DNA from 3 places in the Nonomuraea sp. bgisy101 genome. Region 3 is predicted to be linked to each of the others. Evidence: riboswitches for the same ligand, from Rfam matches in the RefSeq annotation. Region 3 holds a riboswitch; each other region holds the start of a gene.
What was found. A riboswitch is a leader RNA that binds a small molecule or an ion and turns the genes downstream of it on or off. The one in region 3 is predicted to bind cobalamin.
Positions count from the first base shown of each region.

Region 1: another riboswitch for cobalamin. It lies ahead of AC3EO4_RS39515 (ribonucleoside-diphosphate reductase subunit alpha); the one in region 3 lies ahead of cobN (cobaltochelatase subunit CobN).
Region 2: another riboswitch for cobalamin. It lies ahead of AC3EO4_RS44635 ((2Fe-2S)-binding protein); the one in region 3 lies ahead of cobN (cobaltochelatase subunit CobN).

Region 1 covers NZ_JBYITD010000027.1:130,118-135,189, reverse strand. Annotated here, with positions in the region: gene AC3EO4_RS39515 (ribonucleoside-diphosphate reductase subunit alpha) at 1-1,956, opposite strand, end outside; cobalamin riboswitch at 2,043-2,240, opposite strand; gene AC3EO4_RS39510 (Bug family tripartite tricarboxylate transporter substrate binding protein) at 2,245-3,150, opposite strand; gene AC3EO4_RS39505 (ArsR/SmtB family transcription factor) at 3,214-3,789, opposite strand; gene AC3EO4_RS39500 (alpha/beta hydrolase family protein) at 3,869-5,072, shown strand, end outside.
Region 2 covers NZ_JBYITD010000035.1:87,609-92,680, forward strand. Annotated here, with positions in the region: gene AC3EO4_RS44625 (BtrH N-terminal domain-containing protein) at 1-1,235, shown strand, start outside; gene AC3EO4_RS44630 (hypothetical protein) at 1,276-2,187, opposite strand; cobalamin riboswitch at 2,285-2,470, shown strand; gene AC3EO4_RS44635 ((2Fe-2S)-binding protein) at 2,512-3,273, shown strand; gene cobF (precorrin-6A synthase (deacetylating)) at 3,298-4,056, opposite strand; gene AC3EO4_RS44645 (hypothetical protein) at 4,205-4,606, shown strand; gene AC3EO4_RS44650 (alpha/beta fold hydrolase) at 4,624-5,072, opposite strand, start outside.
Region 3 covers NZ_JBYITD010000002.1:186,610-191,681, reverse strand. Annotated here, with positions in the region: gene AC3EO4_RS04465 (precorrin-8X methylmutase) at 1-365, opposite strand, end outside; gene cobG (precorrin-3B synthase) at 362-1,711, opposite strand; cobalamin riboswitch at 1,719-1,909, shown strand; gene cobN (cobaltochelatase subunit CobN) at 1,948-5,072, shown strand, end outside.

The DNA of each region.
Region 1 (5,072 bases), on a different contig from region 3:
CTGCGACTGGTCGATGTAGGGCGTCCGCGCCGCCGCCAGGTCGATGAGCGCTTTCTGCGGCAGCTCCCACGCCGTCCTGTACAGGGTCTTGAGCTCGGCCGGGATCCCCTGGATGTCCTGGATCGAGCCGTCCGCGCGCTTCACCGCGTCGCGCATCTCCTGCGTCCACAGCCCAAGACGCTGCAGGTCCGCGACCAGGTACCGGTTGACCTGCAGGAACTCGCCGGACAGGGTCTCGCGCTTGAAGACGTTCGACACCTGCGGCTCGATGCACTCGTAGCAGCCCGCGATCGAGGCGATCGTCGCCGTCGGCGCGATGGCGATCATGAGGGAGTTCCGCAGCCCGGTTCTGTCGATCTTGGCGCGCAGGGCGGTCCACTCGGGCGAGTCGCCGGCGCCGTAGTGGTCCGGGTGCAGGACGCCCTGCGCCGCCCTGGTGTCGCCGTAGGAGGGGTGACGCCCGCGCTCGACGGCGAGGTCGGCGGAGGTGTCGTAGGCGGCCAGCGCGATCTCCTCGGCGATGCGCGTGGACAGCGCGAGCGCCTCGGCCGAGTCGAACGGCAGGCGCAGCGAGAAGAACACGTCGGCCAGGCCCATCACGCCGAGCCCGATCGGCCTCCATCGCAGGTTGGCGGTCTCGGCCTCGGGCGTCGGGTAGAAGCCCAGGTCGATCGTCTTGTCCAGGAAGCGCACCGCGGTCCTGACGGTGGCGCGCAGCCGTACCCAGTCCATGGTGCCGCCCGCCAGGTGGGCGGCCAGGTTGATCGAGCCCAGGTTGCAGACGGCGGTCTCGCCGTCGCTGGTCACCTCGAGGATCTCGGTGCAGAGGTTGGACAGGTGGATGACGTTCTCCGGGCGCGCGGTCTGGTTGGAGGCGCGGTTGGCGGCGTCCTTGAAGGTCATCCAGCCGTTGCCGGTCTGCGCGAGCGTGCGCATCATCCGGCCGTAGAGCGTGCGCGCGGGGATCTGACGGGTGTGCAGGCCCGCCGCCTCCGCGGCCCGGTAGGCCTCGTCGAACGCCTCGCCGTACAGGTCGGTCAGGTGCGGCACCTGCTTGGGGTCGAACAGCGACCACGGCTGGTCGGCCTCGACGCGGCGCATGAACTCGTCGGGCACCCAGTTGGCGAGGTTGAGGTTGTGGGCACGGCGGGCCTCCTCGCCGGTGTTGTCACGCAGTTCGAGGAACTCCTCGATGTCGGCGTGCCAGGTCTCCAGGTAGACGCAGGCCGCGCCCTTGCGGCGGCCGCCCTGGTTGACGGCGGCCACGCTGGAGTCGAGCGTGCGCAGCCACGGGACGATGCCGTTGGAGTGGCCGTTCGTGCCGCGGATCAGCGAGCCGCGCGAGCGGACCCTGGTCCACGCGATGCCGATGCCGCCGGCGTACTTCGACAGCCTGGCGACCTGGCCGTAACGCTCGTAGATCCCTTCCAGCTCGTCGCGCGGCGAGTCGAGCAGGAAGCACGACGAGAGCTGGGGACGGCGGGAGCCGGAGTTGAACAGCGTGGGCGAGCTGGGCAGGTACGACAGCGTGGACATCAGCGCGTACAGCTCGGCGGCCTCGGCGACCGAGGCGGAAAGACCGCAGGCGACGCGCAGCAGGAAGTGCTGCGGGCGTTCGAGCACGCCGCGCGTCTCGGGGTGGCGCAGCAGGTAGCGGTCGTAGACGGTGCGCAGGCCGAAGTACTCGAACCTGTCGTCGGCGCTCTCGTCCACCAGCGCGTCGAGGGCGGCGGCGTTGGCCGCCACGAAGGCGGCCAGCCCGTCCTGGAGCAGACCCGCGGCGTGGGTGGCCACGATCGACTCGGAGAAGGTCCTCACGCCGTGCGCGGCGGCCTCGTCCGCGATCTGCTCGGCCAGCAGCCTGGCGGCGACCCTGGAGTTCTCCGGGTCGGCGATCACCCTGGCGGCGGCCTCCTCGATGGCCAGCCGGCGATCCACCTCTACGATCTGCGTCACGCTCTCTCCTCGCGAGCTCACCCCGTGAAGGCAGGCGAGAGCACGCGGGCACGCCGCGAGACCCCGCGGCCCTCCCTCGAGGCCTTGGACAGGTCACACCGCTGGCAGGTCTTCGGACTCGCGGGCGTACGTCAGCTTCCTACTGGCCGTCGCTTCCCAGGCCATGGGCCCAGTGCTTCGTGACGGCGGTCGTTCCCGCTCACCGCTGCGGGGCAGTGCCGGCATCTCACCGGCTTCCCTTTTGCTTCGCCCTGCTCGGGCGAACCAGCGACGACCAGGATCCTACATCTAGTGGCCGCGGACGCAACTACCCCAACAAGTTGTGTCGATCAGCCCCAGGTCCTTGAGCACTTCGCGGGTCCTGCCGGCCTCGGACCCGAGCCACGCGGCGAAGTCGTCGCCGCTGAGCGGGATCGGCTTCCACCCTCTGGCGCGGCAGGCGTCCAGCCACCGCGCGGACCGGGCGACCTCGTCGAGCACCTCGACCGCCCGGGCGCGATCGCGTTCGCTCATCTGCTTGGGCCCGAGCACCGCGCACCAGTCGGCGAAGTCGACCCTGACACCGGACTCCAGCAGGGTCGGCGCCTCGACGTCCTCGACCCGCTCGGCCGAGGAGACGGCCAGCGCCCTGAGACGCCCCTTGCCGAGGCGCTTGCGCCACTCGCCGAGCGGGCCCGCGGCGACGCCCACCCTGCCCGCCAGCAGCGCCTCGGCCGCATCGTCCGTGGTGGGGTAGCCCGCGTAGTCGAGCACCCTGGCGTCCGCGCCGAGACCGCGCGCGACCAGTCCGAACAGCAGGTGATCGGACTCTCCCTGCGGCCTGCCGCCCAGCACGGTGCCGCCGGGGTCGGCGACCAGCCGCCGCGCGAAGTCGTCGAACTCGCGAAAGACGGAGGCGTTGGAGACGACCAGGACCTCGACGTCGCCGACCAGCCTGGCCAGCGGGGTGCCCGTCTCCTTCACCCCGGCCATCTCGGCGGCCGCGATCGCGGGCAGGCCGGTCACCGTCAGCAGGGGCCCTCCCTCGGCCACGCCGTCGCGTTTGAACTGCCCCGCGAGCACCCGCGCGACGGGGACCCAGGCCTCCCCTCCCGGCACGACGGAGAAGCTCGGGGTCGGGCGCGTGGCCGTACCGCAGCCGGCCAGGCCCGCCATAGCGGCCAGCGCTCTCGCGACGAACTCCCGACGGCGCATGCGCAGGCCCCTCCCGTCGCCCCACCCCTCCGCTACTCCATGTTATTGGTCGGAGGCGGAGAGTCACACATCGGGGGCGGGCAGGTCCGCGGGCAGGGCGAGCAGGCGGATGTGCAGGGGCCGGGCCTGCTCAGGAGCGTCGGCGGCACGATGGCTGTACTTCTTCAGCAGCAGCATGTACTCCTCGAAGAAGTCCTCCAGCTCGCCCAGCGTCATCCGGCCGAGAGCGCGCGAGACCTTCACCCACGCGGGATCGGCCTGGTAGGCGGCGGGCAGGAGCTCCAGCAGGATCCCCTTGTCCTCCTCGAGCCCGATCCGGTGGAACTCGGCCAGCACCGGGCGGTCCTCGGGCGCGAGCTGCGCCGGATGGGGCAGCCTGATGTCTCCCGTCTCCGTCTTCCGCCACCACCGCTCACGCCCGGCCGACCGCTCGGGGATCTCCTCGATGAACCCGTACTTCTCCAGCTGGCGCAGGTGATAGCTGGTCGTGCCGGTCTTGGCGTCGAGCAGCGAGCCGAGCGTCGTGGACGTGGCGGGACCGTGCAGGCCCAGGTGACGGAGCATGGCGCGGCGCATCGGGTGGGCCAGGGCCTTCAGCTTGCCCGGGTCGTCCAGGACCCACGGCTCGTCATCCTTCATGACGAGCACCCTAGTCCTCCAGAAGGATTTCTGCAGACATGTCTTTGCCGATAACTCTCTGCAGAGTAGGTTCGGCAACATGAAGAGATTAGTGATCTCAGCGATGGCGCTGCTGGTGGCGCTGGCCGCACCGGCGGCGGCGCACGCCAGGCCGACGACCGGCGTACCGGCGACGGGGGCGCCGCCTGCCGTACCGGTGCCGGCCGATCTGACCACGACGGAAGTGAGCTTCGCGGGCGGCGGCGGGCTCACCCTGCGCGGCACGGTCCTGTCCCCCAGAGGCGGGCAGGGCGCGCGCCCCGGGATCGTGCTCGTGCACGGAGCCGGCGCGGGCACGCCCAGGACCAAGCTCATGACCGAGGCCGTGGAGTTCGCCAGACGCGGCATGGCGGTGCTGGTCTACGACAAGCGCACCGAGGGCTACTCGCTGTTCGAGCGCTCCTATTCACAGCTGGCCGACGACGCGCTCGGCGCGGTGGCGGCGCTGCGCCGCCAGGCGGGCGTGAACCCGGCCCACGTCGGGCTCTGGGGGCTGAGCGAGGGCGGATGGGTGGTGCCGCTGGCCGCCTCACGCTCCACCGACGTGGCGTTCGTGGTGCTGGTCGGCGCCAACTCCCTGCAGCCGCTGCGCCAGCAGGCGTGGGCGGTCTCGGCGGGCCTGCGCAAGGCCGGCGTCGCGGGCTCGCTGCCCGACCGTTCGGTGCCCACGCTGTACCGGGCGATCTCCGACGGCGGGCTGTTCCCCGAGCCATGGCACGACCCGCTGCCCGTGCTGCGGAAGGTCCGTCAGCCGGTCCTGGCGATCTGGGGCACGCACGACCTGCTGACCCCGCCGGTCGAGAGCCCTCCGCTGATGGCGAGAACCCTGGCCGAGGGCGGCAACGAGCACGTGACGCTCCGCCTGTTCACCGGCGCGGACCACGCCGCCCACCGCACTCCCGACGGCGGCGTCACCAGGGCGCCCGAGCTGACGCCCGGCTACCCCGAGCTGGTCGGATCGTGGGTGTCCGACGTCGCCTCCGGGCGCGCGCCCCGTTCGAGCCCGCCGGAGGCGGGCACGAAGGCGCAGCAGGCGTCGGCGACCATCCCTGTGCCGCCGCCCGCCTGGTGGGAGTCGGCTCCCGTGCAGGCCGCCGCGCTCCTGCTGTTCCTGGTCGCCTTCCTCGGCTACCCGCTGGCCGCCGGCGTCCGCAGGGTCAGGGGTACGGCGGTGGCCGCGGGCCCCGCGCCCAGAGTGCTGGCGGGCGCGGGGCTGGCCGTGGTGGCCGGCGGCTTCGGCTACC
Region 2 (5,072 bases), on a different contig from region 3:
CCAAGACCGGCGAGAGTTACACCACGGCCCGCACGCACCTGCTCGGCAAGGCCGAGACGCACGCCGACGGCGGCTGGCGGTTCGTCGGCGGGCACCACCCCTCCAGCGCGGCGATCACCGCGATCCTCGCCAACCAGGGCGTCGCCATCAGCGAGCCGCTGGTGTTCCTCGCGGGTGGCGGCATCGGCGCCGGTTACATCCTGTGGGAGTTCCAGCACGACCAGACCCGGCACGTGACCCTGGGCTTTCGCAATCAGTGGCAGTACTACAACCGCTGGATGGACAAGACGCTCACCCGTCTCGGCGTGCCGTACGAGGAGCACACCACCGGCGGCGCCCGCGGGGCCAGTGACAGGCTCGCCGAGGAACTGGACGCCGGGCGGCCGTGCGTGATCCTTCCCGACCGCTATCACATCGGGTACTGGCGGCTGCCCGCCGCGCTGGACGGGCACGGCGGGCATCCCGTGGTCGCCTACCGGCGGGACGAGAACGGGGTGTACATCGACGACAGGGGCCAGGCGACGCTGCTCGTGCCGCGGGACCGCGTCGACGCCGCGCGTGCCAGGGTCGGTTCGTACAAGAACGTGACGCACGTCCTCGGCGACACCGTCTTGGACGAGGCGGCGCTGGCGAGCGCCGCACGAGAAGGGCTGCGAGACTGCGCCGGCCACCTGTCCGCGGCCTCCGACTCGTTCTCGCTGCCCGCGTGGCGCAAGTGGGCGCGGTTGCTGACCGACACCAGGAACGCCAAGGCGTGGCCGAAGGTCTTCGCCGACGGTCGCGGCCTGGCGGGGGCGCTGCTGTCGGTGTGGGAAGGCGTCGAGCCGGTCGGCATGGACGGCGGGAACCTGCGCGACCTGTTCGCCGGCTCGCTGGACGAGGCCGCGGATCTGGTGGGCGAGCCGCGCCTTTCCGGGCTGGCGGGACGGTTCAGGGAGATCCACGCGATGTGGCACGACCTCGCGGAGGCCGCGCTTCCCGCGTCGGTGCCCGAGTTCGCCAGGGCGCGCGAGCTGACCGCGGCGATCAGGGAGAGCGTCCTGGCCGAGGGAAGCGCCGGTGGCGCCCAGGCGGCAGCGGCGGGCGAGGAGCTGTGGAGGCTCAGGGCGCAGGCCGATCGGTCCGCCCCCGCCGGTGATCTGGCCGGTCTCTTCGCCGAACTCGGCACGCGGGTGGGCGCGATCTACCAGGCGGAGTCGGCGGCCATCGCGGAGCTGGCGGCACTCGTGCGCTGACCGGGGCCTCTTCGTCCGCTGAGCCTGTCCGCGGGTGACGTCAGTACCTGACGCGAGTGGCGATGATCTGCATGGCGAACTCCTGCTCCTCCTGCGAGGGCTGCCTCGTCCAGGTCGTGCCCGGGGCCTGCTCGGCCAGCATCCGGCTCAGGGCGGCGCCGAGCACGTCCGAGGGCTTGGCGCCCTGCATCTGCGTCCGGGTGGCGGCGTAGCGGTCGAGCACCCTGGCGTAGTCGACGAGCAGCGTGTTCGTGTAGCGGCTCTTCTCGCCGTCGGCCCGGTTGAGCGCCTCGACGTACTCGGGCTCGGGCTCCTCGAGGACCGCCTTCACGACGTCGAGGCGATCGCGGATCGGCTCGCTCGTGGAAAGGTCGCTCGCCTGGTCGTACATGGCCTGGACGGACTCCGGCGTGTCGCCCGCGAGCACCACGACCATGCCGTAGCCGCTGTCCTCCTCGCCGTACCCGCCTTCGACGCCGTCCACGCCGGGCGCCGACAGGGCGTCGCTCATGGCGTCGCGGAAGCCGTACTTGTCCATGCCGTCGATCTCGCAGGGCAGCCAGTTCTCCCGCAGGTGGAGCACCCCGACGCTCTCGCGGGCGGCGGCCTGGCCGAACAGGTGGCGTACGGCGCCCGCAGGATCGCTCATCGCGGCGGGTCCCATCGCCTTGAAGCGGTCGGCCATGAGGTGCATGGAGATCAGCATCGGCGGGTGATAAAGGCTCAGCACCCCGTGCTCGCCGTGGATGAAGAACGAGCCCACCTCGTTGTCGTAGGCCCCGAGCCCCGCCATGAACGCGATCTCTTCCTCCTCGCTGAGCCGCAGTTCCCACCCCCAAAGGCGGTTGACCTCGAACTGGTCGAAGCTCTCCCCTCTGAGCGGGTCGCGGAAGCGCCACCACAGCGCGACTCCGACGACCACCGCGGCTACCACCCCGAGCGCGATCCACATGGTTCGAGCGCCTTCCTGTTCGGATGCACAGGCGCAGGACCATAACACGATCTTCACTGAGCTATGGGACGGTTTGTCAGAGTCCCGGTCGAGCCGGTGATCGCAGGTGTGCGAGCATGGTCGGCGTAGGCGACGGCGGATCGAGGAAGCCGGTGAGAGTCCGGCGCGGTCCCGCCACTGTGATCGGTGAGCGGATCCCAGCAGGCCACTGCCCGAGTCGGGTGGGAAGGCGGGGACGAGCGTCGAGCCGGGAGCCAGGAGACTCGCGCGGTCGCCTCCTCAGCGGATCGGGGCGGATCTCCCCGGGAGAGGGAGGTGGTCGGCGTGCCGTACCGGCTGCCTGTGCTGCCGGCGGTGATCGCCGGAGCGGTCGCCGACGTGTCCACGATCGGCGGCTTCTTCGAGATGGGAGTCGGGCCGATCGGGCCGGGGTGGCGGCCGCTCGCCGATCTGCCCGTGAGACACCGGATCGACGACGCCGCCGTACGCCTGGGAACCGGCGAGACCAGGGTGGCGGCCTCCCTGCTGTTCCAGGGACTGGCCGCCCGCCTGTGGTCGCCCGTTGTCGGCGTGGCGGTGGCGCACGGCCTGCTCGTCGACGTCGATCCGTCCCAGGTGCACTGGTACCCGACCCCCTCCGGTCCGCTGCCGCTGCGAGCTCAGCGCCTGACCGGACGGCGGGTCGTGGGCACCTCCCTCGCCGAGCCCCTGTACCGCGCCGTGGTGCCCGGGCTGCTGGAGCCGCTCGCCCAGGCCGTCCAGGAGATCGTGAAGATCGCGCCGGGGCTGCTGTGGGGCAACGCGGCCTCCGCCCTCGCAGGCGCCGTCCAGACCCTCACCCGCGGGCGCCCCGAGCTCGCGGGACGCGCCATCGCGCTCGGTCGCGAGTTGCTCGCGCTCGGCGTGCTGCGCGGGAGCGGGGAGCTGGTCGAGCCCGCTCCCGACCGGCCGTTCTTCGTCCGGCGCAGCTGCTGCCTCTACTACCGGGTGCCCGGCGGCGGCATGTGCGGGGACTGCGTCCTGCTCGATCAGATCACGCGCCGCGAGCAGTGGGCGCTGACCATGCGCAGGGGCGGAGGATCCTGATGAGCCACGCCGCCCCGCCGATCGTCACGACGGGAGGACGCGCCGCAGCAGATAGGTGTCCATGATCCAGCCCTTGCGCTCGCGGGCCTGCGCCCGCAGCTCCCGGATGCGGTCGGCGACCTCGGGCACCGGCCCCGACACGAGGATCTCGTCCGGCGTGCCGAGGTAGGCACCCCAGTAGATGTGGTACTCCGCACCCAGGTCGGCGAAGGCGCAGCGCGCGTCGAGCATGACGACGACGTCGTCGGCCGCGACGGGGCCCTCCTGGGCCAGGCGGCGGCCCGTCGTGATGTGCACGGGCCTGGCCACCCTCGTCAGGCTGGTGCGATGCCGGGCCGTCAGCGCGGACACACTGGTGATGCCCGCGACGACCTCGTACTCGAACGCGACCCCTCCCCGCTCGACGACCTCCTCGATCCCGGCCAGCGTGCTGTCGTAGAGCCCAGGGTCGCCCCAGACGAGGATCGCGCCGGTCTCGTCGTCGCCGAGCTCGTCCCGGATGAACGCCTCGTACAGGTCGGCCCGACGCGAGCGCCACTCCTCGACGGCGGCGGCGTAGGCGAGAGTGGTCCTGTCCCGCTCGGGGTCCCGGGCCTCCACCAGCCGGTACGGCTCGCGGGCGTGCTCCTTGATCATGTCCTGGCGGAGCCCGACCAGGTCGTGCTTGGCCTCGCCCTTGTCGAGGATGAAGAAGGCGTCGGTCCTGCCGATGGCCTTGACGGCCTGGAGGGTGAGATGGTCGGGGTCGCCGGCGCCGATGCCGATGATGAGGATTCGCTTCACCCGGGAAAGTCTGCCGCCTCGGCGAATGGCCGGGCTCGCCGGGCCTGACCGAGGACGGCTCGTAGCGCAAAGTCACCGTTCAGCGCCATTGAGTGACGAGATTGTGGTGGGATGGGCTCCGTGCGACCCCCGACGAGAGGCCACCCGCATGCCCCCGATCCGACGCGCAGTCGCGCCGCTCATCGCCGTCCTGCTCCTGAGCGGCTGTGGAGCCGCCACCGGCGCGGCGCGACCCGCCGGTGAGCCGGCCGCGGCGACGCCCACGCCGGCGCCGTTCCTGACCCCGACGCCCGGGACGGGAAGGCCGCTCGGCAAGCGGCCGGCCAGGGACGGGAGCACCGTCTCGCCCAGGCCGGCCAAGAAGGCCCGCATCCCGTCGCCGCGCCCGAAGGCCACGAGGACCGCGCGACCGGCGCACCCCGCGCTCCGGATCGGTGTTCGTCCCGGCTCCTTCTGCTCGCCGCAGGGAGCGTTCGGCAGGAGCGAGGCCGGGACCCTGATGCGCTGCACCGCCCGCGGAGGCGACCCTGCCAGATGGCGGAGGGGCTGAGCCCGCCGTTCGGAAGGTCAGGCGGGCGACGGCGCGAGCAGGCGGCGCGCGACCTCGGCCGGGTGGGTGAGCTGCGGATAGTGGCCCGCTCCCGCGATCTCCGTCACGGGACGGCCGACGGCGGACACCAGCGGATCGTCGGATCCCACGACGATCTCCACGGGGACCGTGACCCTGGCGAGCAGGCGGCGCGACTCCTCGCGTTCGGCGACGGCCGTACGAAGAGCGGCGATGACCCGGCCCGCCACGCCGGGCCTGCGCAGGTCGGCCGCGGCGCTCGCCACGGCGGGCCCCTCGGGCAGGCCCAGCGTCCCGGCCAACCGGGCGGCGGACATCCGGCGCAGCATCGGGACGGCCGCCGCCGACCGGGTGAGCCGCGGGCCCGGTGCCTGCGCGAACGCAGGGGAGACCAGCACGAGCCCGCTGATCCGTTCCGGATGCCGGACGGCGAAGCGGAGCGCGGGAC
Region 3 (5,072 bases):
CACAGCTCCAGCGCCGCCGCGCTGCGCGTGGTGCCCATCCGCTCGGCCAGCTCCGGCACGCCCGGGTCGCCGAGCGTGCAGATCACCTCGTTGTCCTTCGGCAGGCGGGTCCTCGTGACGCCCGAGGCGACCATCATGGCGTCGCACAGGATCGGCGCGCCCGCGCGCAGGGCCGCCCTCGCCACGGCGACCACGCCCGGCGAGTAGGCCAGGTCGGTGACCAGGTCGGTCATGCCACAGGCGTGGATCATGCGGACGGCCACCTGGGCGACGTCCGCCGGCAGCCCCGCGAGGTCGCTCTCCGCGCGGATGGTGGCGAACGAGCGCCGGTAGATCTCCGCGCCGTCGCGGATGTAGTCGGTCATGTCCCCTCTTCTTCGGTACGGCCCGCGACCCGGTAGCCGGCCGGGGTGGCGACGACGTCGACCACCTCTCCGGCGGGACGGCCGCAGCGCCGCTCGCACCCGGCCCAGTGGACGGGACGGGCTGCAGGTTCGTGGTCCGGCCGCTCGGCCCAGACTCTGGCGTCGAGCTGGACGTCGGCCAAGGATTTCGCGCAGCCAGGGCGGCCCGTGCAGGCGCTGAGCCCGGCCCACGGCGTGCCGGGGACGGTGACCAGGCCCGCCCCGGTGAGCCGGTCCGCGACCTGCTGGACGGCGTCGGGGGCCAGGCCGGGCAGGACGACGGTACGCCATGGGGTGACGCGCGCCTCGGGGGCGGCGTCGGCGAGGACCGCGGCCTGGTGGGCGGTCAGGCGGCCGAGCGGGATCACCACTTCGAGGGCGACGTCGCCGTCGAGCTGCCGGAAGGTCCCCGCATCCCGCACCCCTGCACGCTCCCGGCCCGCCGGGCCCGCCGGATCGGCCGGGCGGGCCGGATCGGCCGGGCGGGCCAGATCGGCCGGGCGGGCCAGATCGGCCGGATCGGCCGGGCCGGTCGGATCGGAGTCACCCGCGGGGCCGGAGTCACCTGCCTGGTCGCTCTGGCCGGGCTCTTCCTGGGCGGCGCCGAACAGGCGGGCCGCGAGCAGGGCGGGGCCGTCCTGGACGTCCCTGACACGCCACGCGCCGCCGTCGCCCAGCTCCATGAAGGCGGAGGCGGCGGCGAGCATCAGCGGGACCACGCCGGCAAGGTCCACGGGCGGGCCCTGCCGTACGCCGCCGAGCAGGAGCACGCCGCCGGAGGCCGAGGTGGCGAGGAAGGTCACGTCGGCGCCGCAGGACACCACGTCGCCGGTGCCGTCGTCCAGCGCGAAGAGGAAGCGGCCCGAGAGCCCGGCCAGCTCGGGGGTGCCGCACAGCGCGCGATCCAGTGCGCTCACCAGCGGCCGGACGTCCGCGAGCGATGAGGGGACGCGCCCCGCGAGGGGGGAGGCGAGGATGTTGCGCACCCGCTCGTGCGTGGCGGAGGGCAGCAGCCCCGCCGCGGCCATCCGGGCGGCGAAGGCCGGCACGCTGGACGGGTCGGCGGGGTCGGGCGCGCGCAGGCCGCGCACCTGGACGTTCGCGCGGGAGGTCAGCTCGATCACGCCGGATCCGAGCTCGGCGGCGCAGGCGGCCAGCTCCCTCAGCTGGGCCGGCGAGAGCGCTCCGCCCGGGATGCGGACCCTGGCCAGCGCGCCGTCGGCGGCGGTGTGGACCTGGAGTGCCCCGGGGCACGCGTCGGGACCCGCATGTCCCGAAAAGTCGCCAATGTCCGCAGTTATGTCCACGCGGAGGATGGTAACCCGTTCCAAACCCTCTAGTCTGATCGCAGACGAGGGCGACGGAGGAAGCCGGTGCGAAGCCGGCGCGGTCCCGCCACTGTGACCGGGGAGCGAACCCCACCGCAAGGCCACTGTCCGGAGACGGATGGGAAGGCCGGGGTGAGCGTCGATCCGGGAGCCAGGAGACTCCCGCACTCGTGACACCCGCGACCGGGGCGAGGACCCCGAGGGAGGAGTTCCCTGTGCCCGAGAGCACGGCCGTTCTGCTGCTGTCGACCTCCGACACCGACCTGCTCAGCGCGAGGGCGAGCGGCGCGCCGTACCGGCTGGGAAACCCCGCCAGGCTCACGGTCGACGATCTGCCCGCGCTGGTCGAGAGCGCGGACCTGGTGGTGGTGCGGCTGCTCGGCGGACGCAGGGCCTGGGAGGAGGGGCTCGACCACCTGCTCGCGGGCCCGCGCCCCGTGATCGTGCTGGGCGGCGAGCAGGCGCCCGACGCCGAGCTCATGGAGCTGTCCACGGTCAGCGGCGGCGTCTGCGCCGAGGCGCACGCCTACCTCGCCCACGGCGGCCCGTCGAACCTGGCCGAGCTGCACGCCTTCCTGTCCGACACGGTTCTGCTCACGGGACACGGGTTCGCCGCGCCCGAGCCGACCCCGACCTGGGGGCTTCTCGACAGGGAGCGGCCCACCGAGGAGCCCGCCGAGGGGCCCGTCGTGGGCGTGCTCTACTACCGGGCGCACCACATGGCGGGCAACACCGGGTTCGTGCGGACGCTCTGCGACGCGATCGAGGACGCGGGCGGCCGGGCGCTGCCGGTCTTCTGCTCCTCGCTGCGTACGGCGGAGCCCGAGTTGCTCGACACGCTGAGGACCGCCGACGCCCTCGTGGTGACCGTGCTCGCCGCGGGAGGCACGCGGCCGGCGACGGCGGGGGCGGGCGGCGACGACGCCGCGTGGGACGTGGGCGCGCTGGCCGAGCTCGACGTGCCGATCCTGCAGGGACTCTGCCTGACCACGAGCAGGCAGGCGTGGGAGGAGAACGACGACGGCCTGTCGCCGCTCGACGCGGCCTCGCAGGTGGCGATCCCCGAGTTCGACGGGCGGATCATCACGGTGCCGTTCTCGTTCAAGGAGGTGGACGAGGACGGGCTGACCGTCTACGCGGCCGACCCCGAACGGGCCGCCCGTGTGGCGGGCACCGCCGTACGGCACGCGCGGCTCAGGCACGTCCCGAACGCCGAGAAGCGACTCGTGGTGATGCTGTCGGCCTACCCGACCAAGCACGCGCGCGTCGGCAACGCGGTCGGCCTCGACACGCCGGCGAGCACGGTGAAACTGCTGGCCAGGCTGGCCGCCGAAGGCTACGACCTGGGCGAGGGCCTGCCGGGCGTCGCGGAGCTGGACGGCGACGCGCTCATCCACGCGCTCATCGCCGCCGGCGGCCAGGACCAGGAGTGGCTGACGGAGGAGCAGCTCGCGGCCAACCCCGTGCGCATCCCCGCCGCCTCCTACACCGCCTGGTACGAGACGCTTCCCGAGGAACTGCGCGCGGCGATGGAACGGCACTGGGGTCCGCCGCCCGGCGAGCTCTTCGTGCACGAGGGCGACATCGTGCTCGCCGCCCTCCAGGCGGGCAACGTCGTGGTGATGGTGCAGCCGCCGCGGGGCTTCGGCGAGAACCCGATCGCGATCTACCACGACCCTGACCTGCCGCCCAGCCACCACTACCTGGCCGCCTACCGGTGGCTGTCGGCGGAGTTCGGCGCGCACGCGATGGTGCACGTCGGCAAGCACGGGAACCTGGAGTGGCTGCCGGGCAAGTCGGCGGGCATGTCGGCCGCGTGCGGGCCCGACGCGGCGCTGGGCGATCTGCCGCTGGTGTACCCGTTCCTGGTGAACGACCCCGGTGAGGGGACCCAGGCGAAGCGGCGGGCGCACGCCGTCCTGGTGGACCACATGGTGCCGCCGATGGCGCGCGCCGAGACCTACGGCGACATCGCGCGGCTGGAGCAGCTCCTGGACGAGCACGCCTCCATCGCGGCGATGGACCCGGCGAAGCTGCCCGCGATCAGGGCGCAGATCTGGACGCTGATCCAGGCGGCGCGGCTCGACCACGACCTGGGGCTGGCCGACCGGCCGCACGACACGGAGTTCGACGACTTCCTGCTGCACGTGGACGGCTGGCTGTGCGAGGTGAAGGACGCGCAGATCCGTGACGGGCTGCACGTGCTGGGAGCCGCGCCCGAGGGCGCGGTGCGCGTCGACCTGGTACTGGCGATGCTGCGGGCCCGGCAGATGTGGGCGGGCACCGAGACGCTGCCTGGTCTGCGCGAGGCGCTGGGCCTCGCGGAGGACGGCTCGGCCGGCCTGGCCGACGTGGACGCGGCCGAGTCGGCCGCCAGGGCGCTCGTGGAGGGCATGGAGGCCCGCGGGTGGGACGTGACGGCGGCAGGGGAGGTAGCGGCATCCGTCCTCGCTCCCGGCTCCGCCCAGGCCGGGGAGGTGGCGGCATCCGTCCTCGCTCCCGGCTCCGCCCGGGAGCGGCGTGAGCTGGTGGCGCGGATCCTGGAGTTCGCCGCCGGCGAGGTCGTCCCCAGGCTGGCAAGGACGGGCGACGAGCTCGACCATCTCCTGCATGCCCTCGACGGCGGCTACGTCCCCGCGGGGCCCAGCGGCTCGCCGCTGCGCGGCCTGATCAACGTGCTGCCCACCGGCAGGAACTTCTACTCCGTCGACCCGCGTGCCGTGCCCAGCAGGCTCGCATGGGAGACGGGTCTGGCGATGGCGGACTCGCTCCTGGCCCGCTACCGCGCCGACACCGGCGAGTGGCCGCGTTCGGTCGGCCTGTCGGTGTGGGGCACCAGCGCCATGCGTACGGCGGGCGACGACGTCGCCGAGGTCCTGGCGCTGCTGGGCGCCAGGCCCGTGTGGGACGACGCGTCCAGGAGGGTCACCCGCCTGGAGCCGATCCCGCTCGAGGAGCTCGCCAGGCCCCGCATCGACGTCACGGTCCGCATCAGCGGCTTCTTCCGCGACGCCTTCCCGCACGTCGTGGCCATGCTGGACGACGCCGTCCGCATGATCGCCGCGCTGGACGAGGCCGACGAGGACAACTACGTCCGCGCCCACGTCGCCGCCGACCTCGGGACGCACGGCGACGAGCGCAGGGCGACGATGCGTGTCTTCGGCTCCAGGCCCGGCGCGTACGGCGCGGGCCTGCTCCCGCTGATCGACAGCCGCAACTGGCGGGACGACGCCGATCTGGCCGAGGTGTACGCCGTGTGGGGCGGCTTCGCCTACGGCCGTGACCTGGACGGCGTGCCCGCACGGCAGGACATGGAGAGCGCCTACCGGCGGATCGCGGT